DNA from 2 places in the Streptomyces sp. NPDC056527 genome. Region 2 is predicted to be linked to the other one. Evidence: riboswitches for the same ligand, from Rfam matches in the RefSeq annotation. Region 2 holds a riboswitch; the other holds the start of a gene.

Region 1 (7,565 bases), on a different contig from region 2:
GGCCCCGCCCAAGCCTCCATCGCGGACGGCAGGGCCGGCCGACACCCCTGAATCCGCGTGTGCCGGGCAGCCTCGACCTGCCCGGCACACGCATGTGTCGCGTTCCGGCTCGGTCGGTCCGGTCAGCAGGCCCCAACCGCGCTGATCTGGGGCTTTGCGTGCCGGGCAGGGTCCGGAGGGGAAGTCGCCGGGCCGTCCGAAGTCCACTTCGACGGCCTGGTACGACCTGGGACGACCGCCTCCCAGGGCTTGCGCCCCAGGCCACAGGGTTCGGTCTGCGACACTGGTAGCACCATGCCCAAGCCCGGAGAACTCACTTTCGTCGCCCCCCGCGGAGCCAAGAAGCCGCCGCGGCACCTTGCCGACCTCACGCCCGCCGAGCGCAAGGAGGCCGTCGCCGCGATCGGCGAGAAGCCGTTCCGCGCCAAGCAGCTGTCCACGCACTACTTCGCGCGGTACGCCCACGACCCCGCCGAGTGGACCGACATTCCCGCGTCCTCGCGCGAGAAGCTGCAGGGCGAGCTGCTGCCCGACCTGATGTCCGTGGTCCGGCACATCTCGTGCGACGACGACACCACCCGTAAGACCCTGTGGAAGCTGCACGACGGCACGCTCGTCGAGTCCGTCCTGATGCGGTACCCGGACCGGGTCACCATGTGCATCTCCTCGCAGGCCGGCTGCGGGATGAACTGCCCGTTCTGCGCCACCGGACAGGCCGGTCTCGACCGGAACCTGTCGACCGCCGAGATCGTGCACCAGATCGTCGACGGAATGCGCGCCCTGCGCGACGGCGAGGTGCCCGGCGGGCCCGCGCGGCTCAGCAACATCGTCTTCATGGGCATGGGTGAGCCGCTCGCGAACTACAAGCGGGTCGTCGGCGCGATCCGCCGCCTGACCGACCCGGAGCCGGACGGTCTCGGTCTGTCCCAGCGCGGGATCACCGTCTCCACCGTCGGTCTCGTGCCCGCGATGCTGCGCTTCGCCGACGAGGGCTTCAAGTGCCGGCTCGCCGTCTCCCTGCACGCCCCCGACGACGAGCTGCGCGACACCCTCGTGCCCGTCAACACGCGCTGGAAGGTCCGCGAGGTCCTCGACGCGGCCTGGGAGTACGCGGAGAAGTCCGGCCGCCGGATCTCCATCGAGTACGCCCTCATCCGCGACATCAACGACCAGGCGTGGCGTGGCGACCTCCTCGGGCGGCTGCTCAAGGGCAAGCGGGTGCACGTCAACCTGATTCCGCTGAACCCCACGCCCGGCTCGAAGTGGACCGCCTCCCGTCCCGAGGACGAGAAGGCGTTCGTCGAGGCCATCGCCGCCCATGGCGTCCCGGTCACCGTCCGTGACACCCGAGGTCAGGAGATCGACGGCGCCTGTGGACAGCTGGCGGCGTCCGAGCGCTGACCTTGTACTCTGTGCTCGAACACATCTCCATATTCCGACAGGGGAGCGCCACAGCGCTGAGAGTGCGGTCAGGACCGCAGACCCTCTGAACCTTGCCCAGGTCATTCTGGGTAGGAAGTTCGGTCGTAACTCGAGCTGTTGCGCCCTGCCCGCCTTCCGGTCGGCAGGGCCGCGTCTCTTCCTGGTCACACCCAGGAGGAATTCCAGTGAGCACCAAGAAGATGGCCGCCGCGGCGATCGTCGCCGCGGTCGGCGTCACCACGCTCGCCGCGTGCGGTACCGAGGACGTCCGGGACGCGGCGGGCAAGTCCGGCGCGCCCACCCCGAAGACCGTGACCCTGGTGGGTCACGACTCCTTCAACGCCTCCAAGGAGGTGCTGGCGGAGTTCACCAAGCAGACCGGCTTCACGGTCAAGGTCCTCAAGAGCGGCGACGCTGGCGAGGCGGTCAACAAGGAGATCCTGACCAAGGGCTCCCCGCAGGGTGACGTCTTCTTCGGCGTCGACAACACCCTGCTGTCCCGCGCCCTCGACAACGGGATCTTCGTCCCGTACGAGGCGAAGGGCCTGGACCGGATCCCCGCCGAGGTCCAGCTCGACAAGGAGCACCGGGTCACCCCGATCGACTCCGGTGACATCTGCGTCAACTACGACAAGAAGTACTTCGCCGACAAGAAGCTCGCGCCCCCGCAGACCTTCGACGACCTCGCGAAGCCCGCGTACAAGGACCTGCTCGTCGTGGAGAACCCCGAGCGTTCCTCCCCGGGCCTCGGCTTCCTGCTCGGCACCGCCGCCCAGTACGGCGATGGGGGCTGGCAGGACTACTGGAAGAAGCTCAAGGCCAACGGCGTGAAGACCGTCGACAGCTGGGAGCTCGCCTACAACCAGGAGTTCTCCGGTTCCGCCGGCGGCAAGAAGGCCAAGGGCGACCGGCCGCTGGTCGTCTCGTACGCCTCCAGCCCGCCGGTCGAGGTCCTCTACTCCGAGCCGCAGCCCAAGGAAGCCCCCACCGGGGTCTCCACCGGGACCTGCTTCCGGCAGACCGAGTTCGCGGGGCTGCTGAACGGGGCGAAGAACCCCGAGGGCGGCAAGGCGCTGATCGACTTCCTGATCTCCAAGAAGTTCCAGGACGACATGCCGCTGCAGATGTTCGTCAACCCGGTGGCCAAGGACGCCACCCTGCCGGAGCTCTTCACGAAGCACGGTGTGGTGATCGACAAGCCCCAGACGATGGCGCCCGAGAAGATCGCCGCCAACCGTGACCAGTGGATCCAGCAGTGGTCGTCGCTCGTTCTGAAGTAGTTCCCGACCGCAGGGGAAGCGCGGCGCGGCTCGGCCTGATGGTCGTGCCCGTCGCCTTCTTCGCGCTCTTCTTCGCCTGGCCCGTCGTCTCGATCGTCGAGCGCGGGCTGCGGGTCGACGGGGTGTGGCAGTTCGGCCGCCTCGGCGAGACGTTGAGCCGGCCGGATATCCTCGACGTCCTCTGGTTCACGCTCTGGCAGGCGCTCGCCTCCACCGGGCTGACCCTGCTGATCGCGCTGCCCGGCGCGTACGTCTTCGCCCGCTTCGACTTCCCCGGCAAGGGGCTGCTGCGCGCCGTCGTCACCGTGCCCTTCGTGATGCCGACCGTCATGGTCGGTACGGCGTTCCTGGCGCTGGTCGGGCGCGGCGGCCTCCTCGACGAGCTGTGGGGCGTGCGGCTCGACACCACCGTGTGGGCGATCCTGATCGCCCATGTGTTCTTCAACTACGCCGTCGTCGTACGGACCGTCGGCGGCCTGTGGGCGCAGCTCGACCCGCGCCAGGAGGAGGCCGCCCGGGTCCTCGGCGCGTCCCGCTGGACCGCCTGGCGGACCGTGACCCTGCCGGCGCTCGCGCCCTCCGTCGCGGCGGCCGCGCTGATGGTGTTCCTCTTCACCGCGAGCTCGTTCGCCGTCGTCCAGATCCTCGGCGGATCCACGTACTCCACCCTGGAGACGGAGATCTACCGGCAGACCGTCGTCCGCTTCGACCTGACGACGGCGGCCGTCCTCACGATGGTGCAGTTCGTCGCCGTCGGCGTGGTCCTCGCCGTGCACGCCCGGACCGTCCGCCGGCGGGAGACCGCGCTGAGGCTGGTCGCACCCGAGCAGACGGCGCGCCGGCCACGGGGCGTCGGCCAGTGGGCGCTGTTCGCGGGCGTCCTGCTCTCCGTCGCCCTGCTGATCGTGCTGCCGCTCGGGGTCCTCGTCGAGCGGTCCTTCGCCACCTCCGGTGGATACGGGCTCGACTACTACCGCGCCCTGCAGACCCCGGACCCCTCCGGCACCTTCCTCGTGCCGCTGCTGGACACGATCGGGAACTCCCTCCGGTACGCCGTCGTCGCCACCCTGATCGCCCTCGTCATCGGCGGACTCGCGGCGGCGGCCCTCACCCTCCCCCACTCTCGGCTTCGCTCGCGCGGGGGGACCCCCATCGCCGGTCGCCTCGTGCGCGGCTTCGACGCGCTGCTGATGCTGCCGCTCGGGGTCTCCGCAGTCACCGTCGGCTTCGGCTTCCTGATCACCCTGGACGAGCCGCCGTTCGACCTGCGGGCCAGCTGGATCCTCGTGCCGCTCGCGCAGGCACTGGTCGGTGTCCCCTTCGTCGTACGGACGATGCTGCCCGTGCTCCGCGCGGTCGACGAGCGGCTGCGGGAGGCGGCGGCCGTGCTCGGGGCGTCGCCGCTGCGTGCCTGGCGCGAGGTCGATCTGCCGCTGGTACGGCGCGCGCTGCTGATCGCGGCCGGATTCGCCTTCGCGGTGTCCCTCGGAGAGTTCGGTGCGACGGTCTTCATCGCCCGGCCCGACAGCCCGACGCTGCCGGTCGCGGTCGCCCGGCTGCTCGGTCGGCCCGGCGAGCTCAACTACGGCCAGGCCATGGCCCTTTCGACGATTCTGATGGTGGTGTGCGCGGTGGCCCTGCTGCTGCTCGAACGGCTCCGCACCGACCGGACCTCCGGGGAGTTCTGATGCTGACGCTCAAGGACGCGACCGTACGGTTCGGGCAGCGGGCCGTGCTCGATTCGGTGGACCTGCAGGTGGCCGAGCACGAGATCGTGTGCGTGCTCGGGCCGAGCGGCAGCGGGAAGTCCACGCTGCTGCGGGCCGTCGCCGGACTCCAGGCCCTCGACGAGGGCCGGGTGCTGCTCGGCGGCAGCGACCAGACCGGGGTGCCGGCGCACCGGCGCGGCGTCGGGCTCATGTTCCAGGACCACCAGCTCTTCCCGCAGCGGGACGTCGGCGGCAACGTCGCCTTCGGGCTGCGGATGCGCCGGGTCGGGAAGGCCGAACAGGACCAGCGGGTCCAGGAGTTGCTGGAAATGGTCGGTCTGCCCGGGGCGGGACGGCGGGCCGTCGCCTCGCTGTCGGGCGGCGAGCAGCAGCGCGTGGCGCTCGCCCGCGCGCTCGCCCCGCGCCCCCGGCTCCTCATGCTGGACGAGCCGCTCGGCCAGCTGGACCGAGGGCTGCGAGAGCGGCTCGTGGTCGAACTGCGCGGCCTCTTCGGCCGGTTGGGCACGACGGTGCTCGCCGTCACCCACGACCAGGGCGAGGCGTTCGCGCTCGCCGACCGGGTCGTGGTGATGCGGGACGGCAGGATCGCCCAGTCCGGCACTCCGCTGGAGGTGTGGCAGCGGCCCGCCTCCGAGTTCGTGGCGCGCTTCCTCGGATTCGACAACGTGGTGTCGGGGACGGTGAGCGGGGACGCGGCCGACACCGTGTGGGGGAAGGTACCGGTGCCCGACGGATCCCCCCAGGGCCCGGGGAAGCTCCTCGTGCGCCCGGGCGGCGTCCGTCTCGGCGCCGCGAAGGAGGGCCTGACCTGCACCGTCGAGTCCCGTACCTTCCGTGGCACGCACGTCGCCCTGCTGCTGCGCCCGTCCGAGGGTCCCGACCTGGAGGCGGAGTGCCCCCTCGGGGACGCTCCGGAGGAGGGCGCCCGCGTGGGCGTGGCGTTCGCGGTCGAGGAGGTCGTGGTCCTGGCGGGGGAGTGAGCGTCGGGGTGCGGCATCGCCCATCGGCCCCGACCGGGGCCGGGTCGGGCCGTGTCAGCCGAACCAGACCACCAGGCGGACGTTCTCGTCGCCGTACTCCGCCGCCAGCGCGCGCATCGACGCCCACACCGGGCCCCACTTGCCGTCCGGTGGAACGATCATCCCGGCCGTGAGGACCACCGGACGGTAGACCGTGCCGTTCAGACGGACCTCCCCGCCCTGCGGCCATTCGCCCGGGTACAGATCCTCGCCGAAGAGCTTCGCCGCCGCGTCGACCACCTCGGCCGGTACCCAGGACACGTCGTGCAGGGCGAGTTCGCCGTCCGGCCCCGGCCGCCACTCGGCCACCTGGTTCCAGTCGGGGCGGTCGCAGATCGGCGCGTCCCAGTCGACCGCCGCTATCTCGGCCCATGTCGCGTACGAGTGACTGTGGCTCAGTTCGTCGATCTGCTTCGGCACCTCCTCGCCGGCGTCCTCCGGCCAGCCGCGCGCTTCGAAGAGGGGCCGGTCCACACTGAGGCCGCCGCCGTAGCCGAACAGCGCATCGCGCTCGTCCCGCTGCTTCCCGAGGTCGAAGTCGAGCAGATCGACCTCCATCTCCCATGGCTCGCCCGCGGTGCGGGTCTCGATCACTCCGTCGATGTAAGTCCCCATGGCCGCACCCTATGGAACGCGTACGGGATCGGGACGGGCCTCGGGCACGGCGCCGTGCTCGTCGGGCACCTCCGTGTCCTGCGCCCCGTGGCCTTCCGGGGCGCCGAACCAGGCCACGGCCACCGCGCCGACGACCGCGAGGACGAAGCCGAGGACCGCGAGCCAGGCGAAGCCCGGGCGGGAGGCGTCGCCCAGCCACCACACGCCGATCATGCCGGGGAGGACCGTCTCGCCGACCACCAGCGCCGCCGTCGCCCCGTTCACCGAGCCGATCTGGAGCGCGACGGTGTGCAGATACATGCCGCCGACCCCGGCGACGAGGATCGCGTACAGCGCCGGGTCGGTGAGGAGAGCGCCGAGGTCGAAGGAGTCGATGCCGTTCAGGATCCGCACGCCGACCCCCAGTGCGCCGAAGCCGAGTCCGGAGAGCAGACCGGCCAGGATGGCCGCCCGCGCGCCCAGGAGCCGTACGAGCACGGTGCCGCCCACCATCAGGAGCAGCGAGATCGCGAGCAGCCACCAGTGCGTGGCGATCGGGGTGTGCCCGCTGCCCTCGGGGCCCGCCGCGCTCGCCAGGAGCACCAGCGCCGAGCAGACCACGCCGATCGACGTCCACTCCGCGCGGGTGAGCCGGATACCGAGCATCCGGACGCTCAGGACCGCGGTGACGACCAGATTCGCGCTGATCACGGTCTGGGACAGGAACAGCGGCAGCAAGCGGGCCGCGAGCGCGCCGAGACCGAATCCGATGAAGTCCAGGATCGTGCCGACGACGAACTCCCATGTCGTCGCCGCCTTCGCGGTGGAGGACAGACTCGGCCCGCCGCGCTCCGTGAGCCGGCCCGCGGCGGCCGCCTCGCGCCGGGCGGACTTGCGCGACCCGACGGCCTGCAGGACGGAGCCCGTGCCGTAACAGATCGAGGCGGCGATCGCGGTCAGCAGTCCTATGAGCACCGGGTGGCTCCGTTCCGGAAAGATGGCGGTACGGACTGCCAGACGTGGGATACGGCGTCGAAGTTGCCTCGCACGGCCACCGACCGTGATCATCTGGCCTACGCTGCTGCACGTGAGCGGAATAGATCTGGGCAACGGAGTGGTCGGCGCCATCCTGGGAGTCGTGTTCGCCACCCTGTTCCAGCAGTGGACACAGGACATCTGGTTCAGGATCCGGAGACGTTCGGCGGGGATGGTCCGCAGTCTCACCTTCCGGGAGGGACAGGGCGGGGCGTGGTCCACGTTCTCCCTCGGACCGCTGCGCACCTCCGCGCTGATCGTCGAGGGCGACGGGGACCGGGCGATCGCCCCCGAGTCCGTCCACGTCCAGGTCCTCACCGAGGAGATCGCACTCCCCGAGGAGATGGCCGACTGGCGCGCCGAGATCGAGGCGGAGGAGAACCGGGCGGAAGCGTCCGGCGAACGGGCACCGGTGTGGAACGGGCCGCGGTACGCGGTCGAAAGCCTGGAGATCTCCAGGAGCGCCCTCGACGAACAGGCCGAGG
Region 2 (7,565 bases):
GTCCAGCGCGTCGAAGTACGGACCGAAGTCCTCGGCGCGCGAGCAGAGGGAGAACCCCTGCCCGGCCGTCGATTCGAGCAGCAGGAACGGATCGTCCGGGTGCGTCAGCTCGTCGAGCAGCGGCCGCATCCGCTCCCGTACCTGGGCCAGCGCCTCCGCCCTCGGCCGGCCGCCGGTCGCCGATCCGGTGTGCACCACCACGCCCTTCGCGCCGATCTCCCGGCCCCGGCGCAGCGAGTGCCGCAGCGACTCCACCGACCTGTCGACGGTCGCCTCGGTGTGGGAGCCGAAGTTGATCAGGTACGGGGCGTGCACCCAGGCGGACAGGGACTCGGCCTCGCATCCGGCGCGGAACAGCTCGTCCTGGGCCGGGTTGCCCACGGGGGTGGCCCAGCCACGCGGGTTGGCGACGAAGACCTGCACGGTCTCCGCGCCCAGCTCGCGGGCGTAGCCCAGACCGACCGTGGCGAGGCCGCCGGCCACGGGGACATGGCCGCCGACGGGGTTGCGCATGAGTTCTTACAGTCCCTTGATCGTGATCGTGACGGTGGAGCCCTCGGGGGCGGTGGAGCCGCCCTCGACGGACTGGCCCGAGACCTTGTCGCCGAGGAAGGGGAAGGTCTTCTCCACCTTCACCTCGAAGCCCGCGCCTTCCAGTCTCTCGCGCGCGGAGTCGGTGGACTCGCCCACGACGTCGGGCACCTCGATCATCCGCGGGCCCTTGGAGACGGTCAGGACGATCCGGTCGCCCTGCGCGGCGCGGCTGCCCTCCGCGAGGGACTGGGCCGCGACGGTGCCGGCCGCCTCGGGGGAGTGGACGCGCTCGGTGGCGACCTCCACCTTGAGTCCGGCTTCCCGGAGCGTGCTCGTGGCCTCGGCCACCGACTCGCCGGCCACATCGGGGACGTCGATCGGGACGCCCTTGCTCACGACCAGGGCCACGGCCGAGTCCGGGCTGCGCTCGGTGCCGGGCTCGGGGTCGGAGCTGATCACGGCGCCCTGCGCGATGTCCTGGCTGAACGCCCGGGTGATCACTCCCGCAGCCAGCCCCTCCTTCGCCAGGAGCCGCTTGGCTTCCGGCAGCGGCTTCCCCTTGAGGTTCGGGACCTTCACGATCTGCGGGCCGCGGGAGATGGTGAGCGTGACCGTGCCGTTGCCCCGGATCCGCGCGCCGGAGGCGGGGTCGGTGGCCATGACCGTGCCGCGCTCGTACACGTCGCTGAAGGCGCGCTTCGTCGTACCGACGTCGAGCCCGGAGTCCCTGAGCCGCTTGGTGGCCTGCGCCTCGCTCTGGCCGAGGACGGAGGGGACGCGGGTGAACTGGCCGGAATTGATGTACCAGACGCCGGTGCCGAGTCCGAGGGTGAGCAGGACGGCGGCCAGGACGAGCAGAGGGCCGCGGGGGCGGCGCGGGGCGCGCCGGGACTCCGGCCGGGGCTCGGGCGGCGGCATCGTCAGCCGGCTGGTGTGCTGCACCGGCTGCTCGGTCTCCGCGGGCAGGGTCCGGGGGATGACGCTGGTCCGGTCCTCGGCCCCCGTGGCGTCCTCCCGGTGCGCCTGCGGCGGGACCGCGTCCAGCTGCTCGTCCCCGAGCGCCGAGCGGGCCTCCCTGGTCAGGGCCAGGAGCGCGACGGCGTCGTAGGGGCGGACGTCGGGGTTGCGGGCGGTCGCGGTCGCCACCAGCTCGTCCAGTTCGAGGGCGAGACCGGGGACGACGGCGGACGGGGCCGGGACGTCGGTGTTCAGATGCTGGTAGAGGACCTGCGCGGGGGTGTCCCCGGAGTGCGGCTTCCCGCCCGTCAGCATCTCGTACAGGACGACACCGCAGGCGTACACGTCGGCGCGGGTGTCCGCGGTGCCGTGCTCGATCTGCTCGGGGGCGAGGTACGACACGGTGCCGAGGACGGAGCCGGTGGTGTTCGTGGCCGAGCCCACGGCCCGTACGAGCCCGAAGTCGGCGACCTTGACCCGGCCGTCGTCCCCTATCAGGACGTTCTCCGGCTTCATGTCCCGGTGCACGAACCCGGCCCGGTGCGCGGCGCCCAGCGCGGCGAGCACCGGCTCCAGGATGTCGAGCGCCGCCCGGGGCTGCAGCGCCCCGCGCTCCCGCAACACGTCGCGCAGGGTGCACCCGGCGACGTACTCCATCGCGAGATAGACGTACGCGCCGTCCGCTCCCTGGTCGAAGACCCCGACGACGTTCGGGTGCGAGAGCCGCGCCACGGACTTCGCCTCGCGGATGAACCGCTCCACGAAGGTGGCGTCGGTGGCGAGGTCCGGGTGCATCACCTTGAGCGCGAGCACCCGGTCGAGTCGGGTGTCGACGGCCCGGTAGACCGTGGCCATCCCGCCGACGGCGATGCGCGCGTCGACGCGGTAGCGGTCGTCGAGCAGCTGCCCGACGAGGGGGTCATGAAGGGTCGTGTCCACGGCCTCGAGTTTACGAGCCGGTGAGGACACCCCGTCCCCACCGGCCGCGACCGCAGCACAGCTGTGACGCGCGGGACCGGTCCGCCGGCCGTCAGAACGCCGGCCGCTCCGGGTCCAGGGCCGCGCGGCCCTCCGTCGGGGACGAGGCCTCCGCGAAGTGGCGGCGCGGGATCCGGCCCGCCCGCCACGCCAGCCGGCCCGCCTCCACCGCGTGCCGCATCCCCTCCGCCATCAGCACCGGCTCCTGCGCCCGGGTCACCGCCGACGCCAGCATGACCGCCGCGCACCCGAGCTCCATCGCCAGGGCGGCGTCCGAGGCCGTCCCCGCCCCCGCGTCCAGGATCACCGGCACTCCGGCCCGCTCCACGATCAGCTGGAAGTTGTGCGGGTTGCGGATCCCCAGCCCGGAGCCGATCGGCGATCCCAGCGGCATGATCGCCGCGCACCCCACGTCCTCCAGCTTCCGCGCGAGGACCGGGTCGTCGTTGGTGTACGGCAGGACGGTGAAGCCGTCGTCCACCAGCGTCTCCGCCGCGTCGAGCAGCTCGATCGGATCGGGCAGCAGGGTCCGCTCGTCGGCGACGACCTCCAGCTTGATCCAGTCGGTGCCCAGCGCCTCCCGGGCGAGCCGAGCCGTCAGGACGGCCTCGCCCGCCGTGAAGCAGCCCGCCGTGTTCGGCAGGACGCGGATGGAGAGCCGGTTCAGCACGGACAGGACCGAGCCCTGCACCGTCGGGTCGAGACGCCGCATGGCGACGGTGGTGAGCTCGGTGCCGCTGGCGATCAGGGAGCGTTCGAGGACGTCCAGGCTCGGGGCGCCGCCCGTGCCCATGATCAGACGCGAGGAGAACTCCGTACCGCCGAGGAGGAAGGTGTCGTCGGACATCGCGCTCAGCCCCCCTGCACGGCGGTGAGGACCTCGACCCGGTCGCCCTCGCCCAGAAGGGTCGCGGACCACTGGCTGCGCGGCACGACCGTCTCGTTGACGGCCGCGGCCACGCCGGACGGCGCCGGCGTCAGCGTCGCGACCAGCGCGTCGAGGGTCGTGGGCGCGGCGAGGACACGGGCCTCGCCGTTGACGGAGACGTTCGTCGAGTCGTTCATGCGGGCTGCTCCTGACGTACGGGGGAGAAGCGGCGGGGGGTGAAGGGGCGGGCCTCGTCCGGAAGCTCGCCGGTGGTGAGGAGGTCGGCCATCACATCGCCGGTGACGGGGGTGAGCAGGACCCCGTTGCGGTAGTGCCCCGTCGCCAGCCGCAGGCCGGGCAGGGCGGTCGGGCCGAGCAGCGGCGCGTTGTCCGGGGAGCCGGGCCGCAGGCCGGCGCGGGTCTCGGTGAGCGGCAGCTCGGTGATGCCCGGCACCAGCTCGTGGGCGTCGCGCAGCAGCTCGTAGACCCCGCCCGCCGTCACGGTGGTGTCCCAGCCCAGTTCCTCGCTGGTCGCGCCGATCACCAGCTCGCCGTTCTCGCGCGGCACCAGATAGACGTGGCTGCCGCGCACGACGGCCCGGACGGTCCGCGACAGGAACGGCGCGTACGCCTCCGGCACGGTCAGCCGCAGCACCTGACCCTTGACCGGGCGTACGGGTGGCAGCACGTCGTCCGGTACGCCGGCGAGCCGGCCGCTGAGGCTGCCCGCGGCCAGCACGACCTGGTCCGCTTCGAGCGCCTCGCCCCCGGCGAGCAGCCCGCCCGCCGCCCGGTCCCGTACGACGGTCAGCCGCTCCGCGAGGGCCCGGTGGAAGATCACGCCGGCCCGCTCGCAGGCGGTGACCAGCGCGGCGGCGAGCCGGCGCGGATCGACCTGGTGGTCGCCGTCGACCCGTAGCCCGCCGCGCACGCCGGGGGCCAGCATCGGCTCCAGACGACGGCAGTCACGGCCGCTGAGCCACTCCGACTCCAGGCCGCAGCGGGTCTGCAGGGCGTGCAGCTCGCGCAGATGCGCCCGGTCGTCCGCGTCGAGCGCGACGGCGAGCGTGCCGCAGGCGCGGTACCCCACGTCGTGTCCCGTGGCGTCCCGGAGCTCGGCGACGAAGTCGGGATAGCGGCGCGCGGAGGCGAGGTTGAGGGCGAGCAGGGTCTCCTCGCCGTAGTGGAGTTCGGTGACGGCGGCCAGCATCCCGGCCGCCACACGGGCGGCACCGCCGCCCGGTTCCGGGTCGACGACCGCGGTGCGCAGTCCGCGCTGCGCGGCCCGCCAGGCCGTGACCAGACCGATGATTCCGCCCCCGATGACGAGGACGTCGGATGTACGCGACATGGGCGTCCAGCCCCTCCCTTCGCCGGCATGACCCGGATCAGGTTCGTACGGTCGGAGGCCGGCCAGCCTCCCTCTCAGCCCGGTGCGTCCGGGCTCCCGCGAGTGCTCTACGTTGACGGTCAGACTAACCCCCGCCCCCGACGCCCAGTAAGGGAGCCTCCGCAGTGGCTCGATCTCTCGACGGCCTCGTGCTCGCGCCCGTCGCCGACCAGGCCCCCGGTCAGGTCGGCACACGCACCCGCTTCACGTACCACGAGGAGGACGGCCGGATCTGGGCCGAGTACGCGGGCGGCGACGTGGTCCGCGGGAACCTCGTGGGCACGCGCGCGGGGGACCGGCTCGACTTCCGCTACGTCCAGTTGAAGGGGGACGGATCCACCTCTTCCGGGCATTGCGTCTCGATCGTGGTGGAGCTGCCGGACGGGCGCGTTCGGCTGGAGGAGACCTGGGCATGGGAGTCCCAGGAGGGCTCCGGCACGAGCGTGGTCGAACAGCCGCCTTCCTGACGGTGCGTCAGATGCGTAAGGTGATCGGGTGAGCGAGCAGAAGCAGGCACAACAGCGGGTCGTGATCGTGGGCGCCGGCATGGCGGGGGTGCAGACCGCCGTCGCCCTGCGCGAACAGGGCTTCACCGGCCAGGTCACCCTCATCGGCGCCGAGCCGCACCAGCCCTACGACCGGCCGCCCCTCTCCAAGGCCGTGCTCCTCGGCAAGGCCGAGGACTCCGCCTTCGACGTCGACTTCGAGGCCCTCGCCATCGAACTGCGTCTCGGTCTCGACGTCACCGGGCTGCGCGCCGAGGAGCACGAGGTCGACACCGAGGCCGGACCCGTCCCGTACGACCTCCTGGTCGTCGCCACCGGTGCCGAGCCGGTCACCCTGCCCGGCGCCGAAGGTGTGCCCGGCGTCCATCTGCTGCGCACCCTCGACGACGCCGCCCGCCTCAAGCCCGTCCTGGAGCGGCGCCACGACATCGTGGTGGTCGGCGCCGGCTGGATCGGTGCCGAGTTCGCCACCGCCGCACGCGAGGCGGGCTGCGCCGTCATCGTCGTGGAGGCCGCCGACCGGCCGCTCGCCGGCGCGCTCCCCGTCGAGGTCACCGCCCCGATGGCGCAGTGGTACGAGGAGAGCGGCACCGAACTCCTCACCCACGCGCGCGTGGCCGCAGTCGAACCCGGCACGGTCGTCCTGACCGACGGACGCAGGCTGCCCGCGGAGGCGGTCGTCGTCGGCATCGGCGCCCGCCCCGCCACCGGCTGGCTCGCCGACTCCGGCATCGCCCGTGACGCGGACGGCTCCGTCACCGCCGACGAGCGGCTGCGCACCTCCCTGCCCGACGTGTACGCCGTCGGCGACTGCGCCTCCTTCCCCTCCGCCCGCTACGGCCGCCGCCTCCTGGTCCACCACTGGGACAACGCGCTCCAGGGCCCGCGCACCGTCGCGGCCGACATCATCGGCGAGGTCCCCCGGCCGTACGACCCGGTGCCGTACTTCTGGTCCGAGCAGTTCGGCCGCTTCGTGCAGTACGCGGGGCACCACGGAGGCGACACGGAGCTGCTCCGGCGCGGCGACCCGGCCGGCCCCTCCTGGTCGGCGCTCTGGCTGCGCGACGGCGCCCTGGTCGCGCTGCTCGCCGTCGGACGCCCCCGTGACCTGGCCCAGGGCCGCAAGCTGATCGAGTCCGGCGCCCGGATCGATCCGCAGCGGGCCGCGGACCCTTCCGTCCCCCTGAAGGCGGCAGTCCTGTAGGGCTCGACTACCGGCTGTCAGTCCGGGATGGCAGGCTTGTCCACGTGACCGAGATTGACGCAAGAACCGATGCTCTCGTCCCCGCCTGGCTCTACCTCCCCGACATCGCGGAAATGCTCGATGTCGAGGTGACGCGCGTGCGGCAGCTGGTCAAGGAGGGCCAGCTCATCGCCGTACGCCGCGGCGAGAACAAGGCGCTTCAGGTGCCCGCCGCCTTCATCGACGGCGACAAGGTGGTCAAGGGGCTCTCCGGGACCCTGACCCTCCTGAAGGACGACGGCTTCACCGACGAAGAGATGCTGGAGTGGCTCTTCACTCCCGACCCGAGCCTGCCGGGCACGCCCGCGCAGGCCCTCAGCGAGAATCGTGGCACGGAGGTGAAGCGCCGCGCCCAGGCGCTCGCCGTCTGACGCACCGAAGACACCACAGAGGCTCCGTGCGGCCGGGCCCGTCCCGGTCGCACGGAACCACCGCACCCAACGGGGGGAAGTACCCATGTCCACGCCTCGCGAGCAGCTCGCCGACGCCCGGCTCTATCTGTGCACGGACGCCCGCAGGCGCCAGGGAGACCTGCCCGCCTTCCTCGACGCCGTGCTCTCCTCCGGCGTGGACATCGTGCAGCTCCGCGACAAGGGCATGGAGGCCGGCGAGGAGCTGGAGCACCTCGCCGTCCTCGCCGACGCCTGCCGGCGCCACGGCAAGCTGCTCGCCGTCAACGACCGGGCCGATGTCGCCCACGCCATCGGTTCCGACGTGCTGCACCTGGGCCAGGGCGACCTGCCCGTGCCCGCCGCCCGCGCGATCCTCGGCGAGGAAGTCCTGATCGGCCGTTCCTGCCACGGCGAGTCCGAGGTGGACGCGGCCGTCGCCGAGCCCGGCGTGGACTACTTCTGCACCGGCCCCTGCTGGCCCACCCCGACCAAGCCCGGCCGGTACGCCCCCGGCCTCGGTCTGGTGCGGTACGCGGCGGCCCTGGAGCAGGACCGGCCCTGGTTCGCCATCGGCGGGATCGACGAGACCACCCTCGACGAGGTCCTGGACGCGGGCGCCCGCCGGATCGTGGTCGTCCGGGCGATCACCGAGGCCGACGACCCGGCCGCGGCGACGGCCCGCCTGGCCAAGCGGGTC

What was found. A riboswitch is a leader RNA that binds a small molecule or an ion and turns the genes downstream of it on or off. The one in region 2 is predicted to bind thiamine pyrophosphate.
Region 1: linked by a shared signal. The riboswitch ahead of ACFQ7Q_RS12525 (thiamine ABC transporter substrate binding subunit) and the one ahead of thiO (glycine oxidase ThiO) in region 2 are both predicted to bind thiamine pyrophosphate.

Annotation. Positions count from the first base shown of each region.
Region 1 covers NZ_JBHTTQ010000017.1:94,192-101,756, reverse strand. Annotated here, with positions in the region: gene rlmN (23S rRNA (adenine(2503)-C(2))-methyltransferase RlmN) at 295-1,401, shown strand; TPP riboswitch at 1,431-1,536, shown strand; gene ACFQ7Q_RS12525 (thiamine ABC transporter substrate binding subunit) at 1,623-2,702, shown strand; gene ACFQ7Q_RS12520 (ABC transporter permease) at 2,741-4,390, shown strand; gene ACFQ7Q_RS12515 (ABC transporter ATP-binding protein) at 4,390-5,412, shown strand; gene ACFQ7Q_RS12510 (hypothetical protein) at 5,467-6,066, opposite strand; gene ACFQ7Q_RS12505 (hypothetical protein) at 6,076-7,020, opposite strand; gene ACFQ7Q_RS12500 (hypothetical protein) at 7,133-7,565, shown strand, end outside.
Region 2 covers NZ_JBHTTQ010000144.1:4,357-11,921, reverse strand. Annotated here, with positions in the region: gene ACFQ7Q_RS35130 (deoxyribonuclease IV) at 1-513, opposite strand, end outside; gene pknB (Stk1 family PASTA domain-containing Ser/Thr kinase) at 520-2,430, opposite strand; gene ACFQ7Q_RS35120 (thiazole synthase) at 2,522-3,316, opposite strand; gene thiS (sulfur carrier protein ThiS) at 3,322-3,534, opposite strand; gene thiO (glycine oxidase ThiO) at 3,531-4,688, opposite strand; TPP riboswitch at 4,686-4,798, opposite strand; gene ACFQ7Q_RS35105 (hypothetical protein) at 4,853-5,194, shown strand; gene ACFQ7Q_RS35100 (NAD(P)/FAD-dependent oxidoreductase) at 5,223-6,437, shown strand; gene ACFQ7Q_RS35095 (Rv2175c family DNA-binding protein) at 6,482-6,847, shown strand; gene thiE (thiamine phosphate synthase) at 6,933-7,565, shown strand, end outside.